2 regions of the Roseicyclus marinus genome follow, and region 1 is predicted to be linked to the other one. Evidence: riboswitches for the same ligand, from Rfam matches in the RefSeq annotation. Region 1 holds a riboswitch; the other holds the start of a gene.
The links. A riboswitch is a leader RNA that binds a small molecule or an ion and turns the genes downstream of it on or off. The one in region 1 is predicted to bind cobalamin.
Positions count from the first base shown of each region.

Region 2: linked by a shared signal. The riboswitch ahead of AABA51_RS03730 (hypothetical protein) and the one ahead of AABA51_RS04360 (DUF4198 domain-containing protein) in region 1 are both predicted to bind cobalamin.

Region 1 covers NZ_AP027266.1:903,703-911,042, forward strand. Annotated here, with positions in the region: gene AABA51_RS04345 (efflux RND transporter permease subunit) at 1-1,714, opposite strand, end outside; gene AABA51_RS04350 (efflux RND transporter periplasmic adaptor subunit) at 1,711-2,976, opposite strand; gene hemA (5-aminolevulinate synthase) at 3,003-4,259, opposite strand; cobalamin riboswitch at 4,541-4,745, shown strand; gene AABA51_RS04360 (DUF4198 domain-containing protein) at 4,885-5,676, shown strand; gene cbiM (cobalt transporter CbiM) at 5,681-6,298, shown strand; gene AABA51_RS04370 (cobalt ABC transporter permease) at 6,304-6,867, shown strand; gene cbiQ (cobalt ECF transporter T component CbiQ) at 6,871-7,340, shown strand, end outside.
Region 2 covers NZ_AP027266.1:757,870-765,209, reverse strand. Annotated here, with positions in the region: gene AABA51_RS03735 (GMC family oxidoreductase) at 1-1,244, shown strand, start outside; cobalamin riboswitch at 1,322-1,516, shown strand; gene AABA51_RS03730 (hypothetical protein) at 1,624-1,935, shown strand; gene AABA51_RS03725 (ABC1 kinase family protein) at 1,932-3,251, opposite strand; gene AABA51_RS03720 (GGDEF domain-containing protein) at 3,304-4,365, opposite strand; gene AABA51_RS03715 (heme NO-binding domain-containing protein) at 4,362-4,982, opposite strand; gene AABA51_RS03710 (trimethylamine methyltransferase family protein) at 5,066-6,634, opposite strand; gene AABA51_RS03705 (HAD family hydrolase) at 6,778-7,340, opposite strand, start outside.

The DNA of each region.
Region 1 (7,340 bases):
GGTGACGGGGCGGATCGAGCGGGATGAAGCTGCCCGGATGGGTCAGGGCCGCGCCCACCGACAGGACGGCGATCGCGCTTGCCGCCGCAAGGCAGAGCCAGCGATGGGCCAGCACGTGGCCGAGCAGGCGGTCATAGGCCCGCAGCGCCCGCCCCGGAGGCTTTGGCACGATGTCCGCCGGGGCCAGCCTGTCGGGAAAGCGCGCGGCCAGTGGCGGGATCACGAGCCGCGAGACCGCGAGCGAGATCACGGTCGCGATGCACAGCGTGGCGCCAAAGGCCCAGAAATAGCGCCCAGCCTCGCCCGGCATCCCGGCAAGCGGCGCGAAGATCGCAAGGATCGCGGCACTGGTCGCCACCACGGGGCCGGCGATGTCGCGCATCGCCTTGGCCACCGCCTGTCGCGGGTTGCGGCCCTGTGCGAGATGTTTGTGGATGTTCTCGATCTCGACGATGGCGTCATCGACCAGGATGCCCGAGGCGAGCGTCAGGGCCAGAAGGCTGACGATGTTGAGGCTGATCCCCAGCGCCTGCATCACGAAGAGCGTCGGCAGGACCGACAGCGGCAGGGCCAGGGCCGCAAGCAGGATCGCGCGCCGCGCCCGGAGCGCCAGCGCGATGACGGCGATCACGAGAAGCGCGCCTTCGAGCAGGGCGCGCCGGGTCGAACCGAGGGCTGCGACGGCGCGATCCGCCGGGCGGTTCACGAGGGCGAGCTGCAGCCCGTTTCCTTCGGCGGCCAGGCGTGCATCAAGGCGCGCGATCCTTGTGTCGAGCGCCTCCAGCACCCCTGCAAGGTCGGCGGATTGGTCGACATCGATGCGCAGGAAGATGGCGGATGCCCCGTCATGGCGGACGATCCAGTCCTGTTCGGCATCCATGCCGGTGCCCGTACCGGTGCTGGCGGGGCCGGTTTCGATGCGCGCCAATGTGGCAAGCGGCAGGACATGGCCCGCCCCGGTGACCTGCGGCAGACGGCCAAGGGCCGTGACCGGATCGCCGTCATCGGCCAGGGGCGACAGCCCGAGCAGGGCCGGGCCGGGTTCTGCGCCCGAGGGCAGATCGGCGGGGGCGATGCGCCCGAGGCGGTCCGTGATCTGCCGCGACAGGTCGGCCAGCGTCAGATCGGCGGCGGCGAGCGCGGCGGCATCGGGTCGGATCGTCAGGCGGTCGCGGCGCAGCCCGCGCAGGGTGATGTCGGTCAGCCCCTCGATCTCGCGCAGCGCGGGGAGGATGGTCGTTTCGACCGTCCGGCTGGCCCGGACAAGATCGCCGTCGCCCGGAATGACCGCGAGGTCCAGCAGGGCCAGTTCGCGCGAGGCGCGGGCGCGGATATCGGCGATGCGAAAGGCGATGGCCGAGGTCGGGGCCAGGGCGTTGATCCGGTCGGAGACGGCGGCGAGCGTGTCTTGCGCCAGTCCGGCATCGCGCAGGTTCAGGGTCACGCGCAGATCGGTGGCCGTGATCTCGCTGGAGATGGCCCCCACCTGCGGCAGGGCGGCAAGGGCGCGTTCGAGCGGCTGGGCAAGGTCGCGGTCCATGGCGGCAAGCGTCGCATCCTCGGCCACGAGGCGGAGCACGATGCGGTTCTGGCCGAGGTCGGGCAGGTGGGTCAGGGGCATCTGGCCTGCCGCGCGCAGCCCCAGGATCGTCAGGAGCGCGATGGCGACCAGCGGCAGGATGGGGCGGCGCAGGGCCCAGTCGGACAGGGTCATGGCAGGTCCCGTCCGGGCCGCGACGCGATTGCGGCCTCTTGCCAGGGGGTCGCGGGCGCGGGGGCCGTTTCGGGTGTCGGGCTGTCGGCCGACAGGGGCCGCACGGCATCGCCGTCCCGCACGATCGCGCCGGCGCGCGCCACATAGGGCGCGCCTTCGGGCAGGCCGCCGAGGATTTCGGCCCGCGCCTCGCCGGGGCGCGCGGCCAGCGTGACGGGCGTTGCGACGGCGCGGCCATCGATCACGCGCAAGACGCCCGGGCCGCCGGGCAGGGCCACCAGCGCCGAGAGGGGCACCGTCAGGGCGAGGCGGGTATCGGTGGTGATCTCGGCCCGGATGCCGGTGCCGGGCTGGATGAGCGCGCCGTCGATGTCCGGGGGGAGGTCGACCCGCACCTCGGCAAGGCCGCCCGTGGCGGCATCGCCCGGTCGGGTGCCGCTGACGCGGCCCTCGAGCAGCCGGTTGCCGGGCAGCCAGATCCGGGCCGCGTCACCGGGAGCGATGCGCGACAGGGCATCGGGCGTGACCTGCAGCACCGCCTGCATCCGGTCCGCGACGGCGATGCTCAGAAGGGGGGTGCCCGCGGGCGGGGTCGCGCCCGGTTCCATCGCGACCTGCAGGACGCGGCCATCGGCGGGCGCGGTGATGACCATCCCGGCCAGGTGCCGTTCGGCGGCGGCAAGGCGCACGCGCATGCGCTCGGCCTGGGCCATGGCCATGTCGAGGCGCGCATGGGCCGCTTCCACGTCGAGCGATGCCCGGTCGCGGGCGCGTTCGGCATCATGGCGCTGTCCCGCCGAGGAGGCCCCGGTCTGGGCCAGCTGGACGAGCATGTCGAAGGCCGCGAGGCGCTGCTCGAGATCAGTTTCGGCCTGGGTCAGTTGCGACCGGGCGACGCGCACATCGGCAAGGGCCGCGCGCAGGTCCTCGTGGGCGAGGGCGAGCTGGCGGGCGGCATCTTCGGTGTCGAGGCGGGCGAGGACCTGTCCGGCCTGCACGAGATCGCCGGGGCGCAGGTCCATCCAGCGGACGGGTGCCTGCGCGGGGGGCATGGGCACATGCAGGATGTCAGCGGGGGCGATGCGGCCGAAAGCCGGCAAGAGATCGCTGAGCGCATCGGTGGCGGCGTGATCCACGGTGACGGGAACGGGGCCGATCGCGTGGCGGCCGCCGCCCAGTTCGGTCGCGGTCAGGGGCCCGAGCGCGACAGGGGCCGCAAGAAGCGCCAGCGCCGGAAGTGCGAGGTATTTCATCCATGCCATGGCCGTGTCTCCGGGCTGGGGGAGGGTCAGGCGCAGAGCGCGGTGCGGTTGAGCGCGCATTGCGACCACAGGCCGTCGAGCGCGCGCACGAGCTTGTCCATCTCGGCGCGCCCATGCAGCGGCGAGGGGGTGAAGCGCAGCCGTTCGGTGCCGCGCGGCACGGTGGGGAAGTTGATCGGCTGCACGTAGATCCCGTGCCGGTCCAGCAGCATGTCGGACAGGGTCTTGGTATGGACCGGGTCGCCCACGATGACCGGTACGATATGCGATCCGTGGTCGAGGATCGGCAGGCCCAGACCCTTGAGCCGGGTCTTGAGAATTCGGGCGGCGGCCTGGTGCATCGTGCGCAGTTCGGGGTCGCGCTTGAGATGCGCCACCGAGGCCGCCGCCCCCGCCGCGATCGCGGGCGGAAGGGAGGTCGTGAAGATGAAGCCGGGGGCATAGCTGCGGATCGCGTCGCACATCCGCGCGCTGGCCGCGATATAGCCGCCCATCACGCCATAGGCCTTGGCCAGCGTGCCGTTGATGATGTCGATCCGGTCCATCAGCCCGTCGCGTTCCGCGACCCCGGCACCACGCGGGCCATACATGCCGACGGCATGGACCTCGTCGATATAGGTCAGGGCGCCGAATTCATCGGCGATGTCGCAGATCGCGGCGATGGGTCCGAAATCGCCATCCATGGAATAGATGCTTTCGAAGGCGATGAGCTTGGGGGCGGCGGGATCGTCGGCGGCGATGAGCGCGCGCAGGTGGTCCATGTCGTTGTGGCGGAAGATGCGCTTGGCCCCGCCGTTGCGGCGGATGCCCTCGATCATCGAGGCGTGGTTGAGTTCGTCCGAATAGATGATCAACCCCGGCAGGAGCTTGGGCAGGGTCGAGAGCGTCGCGTCATTGGCGACATAGGCGGAGGTGAAGACAAGCGCCGCCTCCTTGCCATGCAGATCGGCCAGTTCGGCCTCGAGCGCCTTGTGGTGCACCGTGGTGCCCGAGATGTTGCGCGTGCCGCCCGAGCCCGCACCGGTCGCGTCAAGTGCTGCATGCATCGCGGCCAGAACGGCGGGATGCTGGCCCATGCCGAGGTAATCATTGCCGCACCAGACCGTGATCGGGGCGCTGTCGCCGTTTTGCTTGCGCCAGGTCGCATGGGGGAAATGCCCCCGGTCGCGTTCGATGTCGATGAAGGTGCGGTAGCGGCCTTCGGCATGGAGCTGGCCCAGGGCGGCATCGAGGGCTGCGGCGTGTTTTTCGGGGCGGGAGGGCGCGGCACCCACGCGCGCCATCCCGGCGCAGGCCCTGTCGCCCGTGGTGCGCGTGCAGTGCCGGCACGTCGTGCAAGACGGTTTTGCCGCGTGAAAATGATCTGTCATGTCCTGTCCCCGGTTCGCGGCCCGATGGGGCCGATGACCTTTGGAGGCCAAGCTAGGCGCGATGAGAGGCGCGCTGCACCGCGCAAGGTATCACCCGTGTTCGGACCTTGGTCTGAGGTCATGGGGTGGGATGAGGCGAGTTGGCGCGCGCGGCACACCCATGGCGCGTATTGACGGCGGGCCCGTCCATGCGTCATGACGGTGGCGTGATCGGTTCCATCCCTTCCCGGGCTGGAGGCAAGAGGGAACGCGGTGGGGCATGCGTGCATGCCGAATCCGTGGCTGTCCCCGCAACTGTGAGCGGCGAGTTCGGCTGATGATGCCACTGGAGCGATCCGGGAAGGCCAGCCAGAATGAAGAACCGCGAGCCAGGAGACCTGCCGGTCATGCGTGCCCCAGCCGGGGCGCGGCCATCTGGACGCCGGGGAAACGCGTCTGGCTTGGGCGCGTCCGTGTCTTGGGCCGTGCTCCCGCCATATCTCCCCGTCCGTCCTTTCCAGGCGCGGCATGACCGCCGCACGTGAGAAAGAGGACGTTGATGAATCTTGGAAAGACCCTGCTGGCCGCGTTCGCCGCCGCCAGCCTGCCGATGACAGCTTCGGCGCATTTTCTTTTGACCTATACCGAAGAGGCCGTTTTCCAGGGCACCGGGGAAATCCCGGTCAAGCTGATCTTCTGGCATCCGATCGACAACGGGCCGGTCATGGATCTGGCCCTGCCGCGCGAATTCTACATGATCCATCGCGGCGAGCGGACGGACCTGTCGGACACTCTGCAACCCGTTGTTTTCCAAGGGGCCGAGAACAGCGGCGCGGCGTTCCTGGGCAGCGTGCCGATCCGGCGGTCTGGCGATTATGTTCTGGTGACGGTGCCCGAGCCCTATTACGAGGAAAGCGAGGATATCTATATACAGCAGATCACGCGGTCTTTTCTGAGCCGCAACGGCCTGCCCAGCGATTGGGACAGCATCATGGGCCTGCCGGCCGAGATCCAGCCCTTGAACCGGCCCTACAACGTGCTGGTCGGATCGACCTTTACGGGCCGTGTGCTGGCGGCGGGCGAGCCGGTGGCCGGGGCCGAGATCGAGATCGAATACATCGCCTCTGCCCCCGATATCGCGGGCAGCGCCACGACCCCGCCCACGATCACGCCGCCCGCAGGCGGCACGCTGGTCGCGATCAGTGATGTGAACGGCTATTTCACCTTTGGCATTCCGCGCGCGGGATGGTGGGGGTTTGCCGCGCTGGGCGTGGGGGTCGAGACCGAGTTCCAGGGCAAGGAATTGTCGCAAGACGCGGTGATCTGGGTCCACGCGAGCGAGCTGGAGTGACGCGATGCATATCGTCGACGGGGCGCTTGCGAACGAGGTGGTGATCGGGGGGGCGGCGTTGGCCGTGGGCGGTGTCGCGCTGGGTCTGAAGGCGCTGCCGCTGGAAAAGATCCCGGCGGCGGGCGTTCTGGCCGCGACGTTTTTCGTGGCCTCGCTCATCCATGTTCCGGTCGGCCCGTCCTCGGTGCATCTGATCCTGAACGGTCTGGCGGGGCTTGTGCTGGGCTGGGCCGCCTTTCCCGCGCTCTTTGTGGGGCTTTTGTTGCAGGCGGTGTTCTTTGGTTATGGCGGGTTCACGGTTCTGGGGGTCAATACGGTGAACATCGCCCTGCCCGCCGTGCTGGTGGGCATCGTGTTCGGGCCCTTGATCGCGCGCGGCTCGCCGGTGATGGCGGCGATCTGGGCCGGGATCGGGGGGGCGCTGGCCATCGCGGGGACGACGCTGATGGTGGCGCTGGCGCTGATGTTTTCGGGCGATGCGTTCCTGGCGGCGGCGCATTTCGTGCTTTTTGCCCATCTGCCCATCGTCGCGGTCGAGGCGCTGTTGTCGGCGGCGGCGGTCTACCTGGCCTGCCAGGTCAAGCCCGACCTGTTCCGGACGATCCGGGGGGCGCGCACGTGAGGGGGATGTTCCTGGGCCTGGCGCTGAGTGTCCTGCCGATGGCGGCAGAGGCGCATAATGTCATCGCCTCGGTCTTTGCGGCGGGGCGCCAGATCGAGGGGGAGATCGGGTTTTCCGATGGCCAGATGGCTGCCGGTGCGCTGGTCGAGGTGTTCGACGCCGATGGCAACCGGCTGGCGGAAGTGACGACCGACGAGGAGGGGTTTTTCCTTTATACGCCGACGGCGCCCGTCATCCATGTCTTTCGCTCGGACCTTGGGGCGGGGCATCTGGCGCTGATGTCGATGCCTGCCCATGAGGTCGCCACGATCATGGGGCTTGCCGCGCCCGATCCGGTGACGGCCGAGGCGGGCGGGGCTGTGGAGGCACAGGGGAGTGCCGTGTTGGGCGAGGCGGAGCGCGCGGCGCTTGCCGCGATGATCCGGCAGGAAATCCGCCCGCTGCGCCAAGAGCTTACGGCCTACAGGACCCAGAATGACCTGCAGACGATCCTGGGCGGGATCGGCTATATCCTGGGCCTGTTCGGGCTGGGGTTCTACCTGGCCGCCCGTCGCAAGTTGAAGGGCTGAGCGATGGCGCAGGTCCTGTCCCCGCAACAGGTGGCGCTCGACCCCGAGGGCAGGCTGTCGGGCTGGCTGGGTGATGTCGATCCGCGGTTGCGCATCCTGGCCGCGAGCCTGTTCGCGCTGGTCGTGGTGGCCTGCGCGTCGCTGCCGGTGCTGGCGCTGGCCTTCGGCCTGTCGTTGGCCCTGTTGCTGGGATCGCGCCTGCCGCTGGGGCGGATGCTGAAGCGGATGGCGGCGATGGACGGGTTCATCCTGTTCACGCTTGCGATCTTGCCCTTTTCGGTGCCGGGGGATGCGATTTTCACGCTCTGGGGCTTTGACGCGACATGGCAGGGCGTGGCGCTGGCCGTCGAGATCGCGCTGACGGCCAATGCCGTCGTGCTGGCGCTTCTGGTGCTGGTGGGCACGATGGAGCCCGTGGTGCTGGGCCATGCGCTTTACGCGTTGCGGATGCCTGCGGGGCTGGTGCAGCTGAT
Region 2 (7,340 bases), 150 kb from region 1:
CGCAGGTCTACGCCCGCGTCGAACGGCGCATCCATGCGGATGGGACACGGACGGGCAACGGGCCGCTCTGGGTCAGCGACCGCTCGCCGGAATTCCACCCCTTGGGACGGCATTACATCGACGCGATCCGCGCCTTGGGATTGCCCGAGGGCGACACCGTCACCGGCGAGGGCGCAGGCCCCTATTGCACCACGACCCGCAAGGGATGGCGGCATTCGGCGGCCGATGCATTCCTGCGGCCTGCCATGAAACGGCCGAACCTGCGGGTCATCACCGGGGCCGAGGTTCTGGGCCTGATGCTGGAGGGGCGGCGCGCGACCGGCATCCGCTATCGGCGCGGGGGCCAGATCATGACGGCAGAATGCCGGGGCGAGGTGATCTTGTCGGCGGGTGCGGTGAAATCCCCGCAACTTCTGCAAGTGTCGGGCATCGGACCGGGCGATCTGTTGCAGCGGATGGGCCTGCCCGTGGTGCTGGACGCGCCGGGCGTGGGAGGCGCGCTGCAAGATCATCTTGCCGTCACCTATACCTATCGCTGCGAGGAACCGACGCTGAACCAGGTGATGGGCAGCCGAAAGGGTCAGGTGATGGCGGCGCTGCGCTATGCGCTGTTCCGCGACGGCCCCTTCAGCCTGAGCGTGAACCAGATGGGCGGGCTTGTGCGGTCGCGGCCCGATCTGGCGCAGGCCGACATGCAGCTTTACTTCAACCCCTTGTCCTATTCGACCGTCTACCGCGACAAGCGCCCGCTGTTGCGGCCCGATCCATGGCCGGGCTTCATCATCTCGTTCAATCCCTGCCGCCCGACCAGCCGGGGGCGGATCGACATAGCCAGCCCCGATCCGACGGCCCAGCCCGCGATCCGGCCCAATTCGCTGTCCACCGCGCGCGACCTGGACGACATGGTCGCGGGCGGGCGGCTCATCGCCCAGCTGATGGAGGCGGAACCGCTCCGCAAGCTGGCGGTGGCGGCGCATGGGTTCAGCCCTGTCGGGCAGCAAGATGACGCGATCCTTGCCGATGCGCGGGACCGCGCGGGCACGGTCTATCACCCCTGCGGCACCTGTCGCATGGCCCCGCAAGAGGCGGGCGGCGTGGTCGATCCGACCTTGCGCGTGCATGGGATGGACCGGCTGCGCGTGGTCGATGCCTCGATCTTTCCCAACATCACCTCGGCCAACACGAATGCGCCCGTGATCATGGCCGCGATGCGGGCGGCCGATCTGATCCTGTCGGGAGCCTGAGGCGCGAGGCCGGGACGGGTCTCGCCCGCGCCCCGCGCTTTGTCGCGGCGATATGGCTTGACCGGCGCGCGGCGGCGGCGTCTGATGGTGGTGATGGTGACCGGGGGCGATGCCTTCGGTCTGAAAAGGGAACGCGGTGAAAACCCGCGGCTGCCCCCGCAACTGTGAGCGGCGAGCGACCCCGATGAACCACTGGGCAAAAGACCGCCCGGGAAGGATCGGACGAGCCCAGACCCGCAAGCCAGGAGACCTGCCATCGCCCTTGAACCGAAACCCGGGCGGGGTGTCCGGACAGGAGTGATCGACATGCGAGCAGACCCGCGCCGCGCCCCCTCACGCCTGCCCTTTGCGGCACTCGCCCCCTTGCGCGGAGGGCGCAATGCTGACCGAAAAGACGCTGATCCAGCTCTTGAGCCACCAGGGACCGGAGGCCGCGCCTGAGCGGGCGCGCGAGCTGGGGCAATTGGGCTACATGCAATGGCTGGGCGGATTGCCCGGGGATGCCCCCTATCCGCAGACGGCGCTTGCGGCACTGCGGCTGGCCGAACCCTATGCCGGGGCATCGGGCGCGGTGGCGGAATTCTGCGCGCTGCTGGCCGCGTCGCTGACCTTGCCGCTGACACCGCTTGACCTGTCCCTGCCCCTACCCCGCAGGCGCGGCGGCGCGCGGACGCGGCGGCTGTCGCTTTAGGCGAAGGACCGCACAAGGGCCGCGACATCAACCGTCGCGCCCAGTCGCGTGGCGAGCAGATACAGACCCCCGATCTTGCGTTGCAGGAAAAGGGTTTCGGGCGGCGGCAGGTGCCACAATTCGCGCTCGCCGCCGATCTCCATCCCGCGTTTCCGTAGGCGGTCGGCGAAATCATTGCCCCGGAAATCGAAGGGCCCCGGCCCGCGCAACAGCGTGAAGCCCATCTCGGACATGTCGAGGATGGTCTGGCGATGCATGTCTGACAGGCCCGGCTTGATGAACCCGATCCCCTCGAGCGCGGCCAGAACGCCGGGTTGGTCATGGTCAAGGCCCGCGCGCAGAAGGGTGCGATAGGCCTCGGCCACGGGCGAGGAAATCTCGCGCGTGGCGCCGAAATCCAGAAGCACGATCTGACCCGTGTCGGGCCGCCAGCGGTAATTGGCGAAATTCGGGTCCGTCTGCATCAGGCGAAACTCGAACAATTCGCGCAGGCACAGCTCCAGTAGCGCGCTGACCGCCCGGTCGCGGATCGCGGGCGAGGCATGGGCCAGCGTTTCGATGGGTTCGGAGCGTTCAAAGCTCATGGCAAGCGCTGCCGGGCGGGTGCGGCTGTCGTCGAGCCGGGGCACGACGAAGCGCGCATCACCTGCCAGAAGCGCGCCGAAGCGCGCCAGCGCCGCGCCTTCGCGGGCGTAATCGGCTTCTTCGTGGAGTTGGACGCGCGCCTCGGCCATCAGGGGTTTGAGGTCGAGTTCGGCGGGCCAGAGACCGGACCAGCGGATCAGCGCCGCGACATTGTCGAGATCGCTGTCGATGGCCTCGCGGACGCCGGGATATTGCAGTTTCACGGCCAGCGTTTCGCCCTCGGGGGTCGTGGCGCGGTGAACCTGCCCGATGGAGGCGGCGGCAAGTGGCGTCGTGTCGAAACTGCGGAAAAGCTTGCGGAAATCTGGGCCGTAGGCGGTTTGTAGCACCTGCTTCAACTGCTGCGGCGGCATCACATGGGCCTGCGCGCGGAGCCGCGACAGGATCGCCTCCAGCTCGGGCGGCAAAAGATCGCCCGCCTCCATCGACAGAAGCTGGCCGAGTTTCATCGCCGCCCCGCGCATTTCGGACAGGCGGTCGGCCAGGCGGGTGATGTTGGCGGGCGTCATGACCAGATCGGCAAGGCGCGGGCGCTGACCCCGCAACAGCGCCTGCGCACCGCTGAGCGCCACGCCACCCGCAAGGCCGGTGGCCAGCCCGCCCATGCTGCGCGCGCGGGCGAACCGGCCTGCGGGCACGGGATGGGGGCGAAGATCGTTGGACCTGGTCATGGGGGCCTGCGCTGCGACGGATCAGGGCCAGATAGCGCCGCGGTGTCCCCGCTCAATCCCCCGGCGGATATGCCACGCCATCCGCCGCGCGGCGGGCAGCCGGGGCGACAGGCGGGACATGCGCCGCCCAGCGCCGGCGCCCGGCGCGTTTGGCGGCATAAAGCGCGGCATCGGCATCGGCCAGTAGGCGGGTCAGATCGGGCCGCTTGGGATAATCCACGCTGGCCGCGAACCCGATGGAGGCGGAGACCCGGCACAGATGATCCTGAAAGGGCAAGGGTTCCTCGATCGTGGCGATGAGGCGGGCTGCGACCTGTTCCATCTCGGCCCGCCCGGCGCAGTCTCGGAGCAGCACGAGGAATTCGTCGCCGCCGACACGACCCGCCAGATCGCGCTGCCGCAGCTGGTGGCGCAAGATCGCGCCCACGCGTTCCAGGACGGCATCGCCTGCGGCATGTCCGAAACTGTCATTGACCTGTTTGAACAAATCGAGGTCGAGATGCATGATTCCGAAATCCTGTGTCGGGTCGTCAAGGCAGCGGGCGATGGCGGCATCCATCGCGCGGCGGTTGGCCAGACCGGTCAGGGGATCGCTCAGGGCCTGCGCCTCGGCCTCGGCACGGGCGGCGTCGAGGCGTTGGGACAGGTGGCGCGACAGCGCCATCGTCGCGCTGTTGGCCTCGTGCAGGTAGAGCAGTTCGACAGTCTGGTCACAGGGCGAGAAATCGTTGAGCGTCAGGCCGAATTCCGAAACCGCGCGGGCAAAGGACAGGCCCAGCGAAATGTCGAGGATCAGGCCGGTTCCCGCAGGCAGCGTGGTCAGCGCCCCGCGCAGCGGCAGGTCGGGCGCATTGCGCAGGACAAGCCCGAGGCGTTGACCGGCCAGCGCCTCGAGCCCCGGCATCGTGGCGACCCGCGACGGTCGGCGCAATTCGATCAGCCGAAAGAGCGGCAGGCCCGCCAGCGGGCCGCGCCGCGCCATCTTGGTCAGGGTGGGGCCCGCCTGCACCACGCGCCCCTCGGGATCGGCCCAAAGATGCATCGGCATCAGCACGTCGAGCGCACCACCCGACAGGCCGATCACCCGGTCAAGGCTGGGCGGAAGGCCGATCATGCCCGCACCCGCCCCGGATCGAAGCGGCGCCCAGTCGAAAAGGCCGGGTCGAGCAACTGCACCTCGAGCCGTTCGACCGCCCCATCAAGCCCGTCGAGCCGCAAAAGCGCGAGCGCCCCGTAATCATCGGCCATGGCGCGCAGGCAACCCATCAGGATCGGCCCGATTCCCGGCAGCGACCAGCGGGCGTGGATCGTGAACGTCGCCGCATCGCGGCGTTCCAGCACGATCTGCGGCAGGTCCAGATCGGGCATCGCCAGCCGCCCGCGATCGCCCAATTCCTCGAGCGAATGGAGGAAATCGACGAAACCGGCACCGGAAAACCGCATCAGGCGGCGCAACGGTTCAAGGTGCGGATCGGTCACCAGCCAAGTCCCGATGTCCTCCAGCAGCACGTTGGGCGGCTTGTGCAGCACGTGGCAGGCGGCGTCGAAACAGGCCAGCGTCATCGCGTCAGGATAGTCGAGCATCGCTTCGAAATCGTCGAAGGGCAGGCCCGCCTGTCCCCGAACCTCGGCCCAGACGCCGGGTCCGTAGGTCGCAGTCAGAAACCCCTGAAGCGCGCGGTTCACCATGCCATGCATGCCATCCACCCGTTGCAGTCGCGGAGCCGTCACAGCGCCCGCCCCAAAGGGATAGGGGGCGGGACGTAAACGAAACCTTGCGCAATCAGGGCGTTTTCAGGGCATTTGCGGCAGCTTCAGAAATCGGTCGGCGCGCCCCCCTCGGCCTTGCGGCGGGCGACGAAGGCGGCCAGTTCCTCGTGGATGGCCGGGTCCATCGGCGGTGGCTCGAATTCGGCGAGGATCTTCTTGTAGAGCCCATGCGCACGTTCGGCGGTCCACAGGCCCCCCGCGCCCTGCCATGCCTCGTAATTGCGCCAATCCGACAGGAAAGGGCCGTAAAAGGCCTGTTGGTAGCGGTCCTGCGTGTGCTGGCAGCCAAAGAAATGGCCACCCGGCCCGACCTCGGCGATGGCGTCGAGCGCCAGATCGGCCTCGGTCGTGCCAAGGATCGAGGGCTCGAAATAGCGCTGGAATTGCTGCAAGACCTCGCAATCCATGACGAATTTCTCGGGCGAGGCGATCAGCCCGCCCTCCAGCCACCCTGCCGCGTGATAGACCATGTTGGTCCCCGATTGGACGGCAGCCCAGAGCGAATTCATCGTCTCCCACATCGCCTGCGCATCGGGGACATTGGCCGCGCAAACGCCAGACGAGCGCAAGGGCAGGCCGTAGAACCGCGCCATCTGGCCCGTCATCTGGGTCGCGCGGATATATTCGGGCGTGCCGAAGGCGGGCGCGCCCGATTTCATGTCGACATTGGAGGTGAAGGTGCCGATGGCCACGGGGCAACCCGGTGCGATCCACTGCAAGAGGGCGATGGCGGCCAAAGCCTCGGCCAGGCTCAGCATGACGGCGCCCGACAGCGTGACCGGGGCCATGGCGCCGGCCAGCGTGAAGGGGGTGACGACCACCGGTTGCCCGCGCCTGGCGAGCCGCATCGCGCCGTCAAGCATCGGCCAGTCGTGCTTCAACGGACTGACCGAATTGATGTTGGTGAACATGCGAGGGGCGGCATCGAATTCCGCATGGCTCAGGCCGCCCGCGATGCGGACCATCTCCATCACATCCTCGACCCGTTCGGGGCCGAGCGAATAGGCATGGACCGCCTTGTCGGTGAGGGTCAGCTTGTCGAACAGGCAATCGAGATGGCGCACGCCCGCATGCACATCGATGGGTTCGACCGGATAGCCGCCCGCGAAATGGATGCAGTTGAAATACTGCGTCAGCTTGATGAATTCGCGGTAGGTCGCCATGTCGCCCGGCCGCTTGCCGCGCTCCAGGTCCCAGGCATTGGGCGGGGAGGAGACATTGCCGAACAGCATGTGGCCCTCGCCCATGGTGATGGCGCGGTCGGGGTTGCGCGGCGTGATGGTGAAGGAGGGCGGCGCCTTGGCCACCATCTCCTCGACGAAGGCGCGGTCGAAGCGGACCATCTGCCCCTCGACCCGGCAGCCTGCAGCCCGGAGATGGCCCAAAGCCTCGTCGTTGAGGAATTCGATCCCGATCTCGGACAGGACGCGCATCGCGCCATCGTGGATGGCCTGCACCCCCTCGGGCGGGAGGGGTTCTGTCGGGCGGTCGGTGTTGACCGGCACGCGCCACGGCATCTGGTCGATGACATGGCCCCCCGCCCGGGCGGAATGGCCCGCGCGCCCGCCCCCACGGCGGCGTTTCGGGGCGGCTAGGTCGGTCATGTCACTCATCGGGCGGCCTTTCGCTGGCGGGCGGGCTGGTCTGGCCCGCGCCTGTCAGGGGGCAGGTTTGCCCATCGCCCGACCACCTGATTGCCCGGAACCGACGCGCGGAGGTCGCATTTCCGCGCCCCGACCTGCGCACCAGCAATGCCTCAGGCGCGGGTCGACAGCCAATCGGGCAGCGCGCCGATATCGGGCAGCACCGCATCGGCAAGGGGGGTCAGCTCCGCCGGTCCCGCCATGCCGGTCAGGACCGCAACCGTCACCATCCCGGCGGCCCGTCCCGCGACCAGATCATGGGCGCTGTCGCCCACCATCACGCAGGTCGCGGGATCGAGACCATGGGCCTTGGCAAAGCCAAGACACATGCCGGGGGCCGGTTTGGCCCCGTATCCCGAATCATACCCGGCGATATAGTCGAATTTGTCAATTATTTCAGCGCCTTCAAGATGCCTCCGCGCGGCGGATTCCGCGTCGTTGGTGGCAAGACCCACGGCCAGCCCAGAGGCGCGAAACCCCGTCAGAAGCGGGGCCAGCGGCACGGCCGGAACCATCGCCACATGGGCGGCGGCTTGCACCAGATAGCGCTCGATCGCGTCGGTGGACCAATGCGGAAGCGCCGGGGAAAGCACCGCAGCCTGTTCCTTGACCGTGCCCGCGATGGACAGGGCACCGGGCAGGAAACGTTTGTTTTCCCAATCATATTCGAGGCATT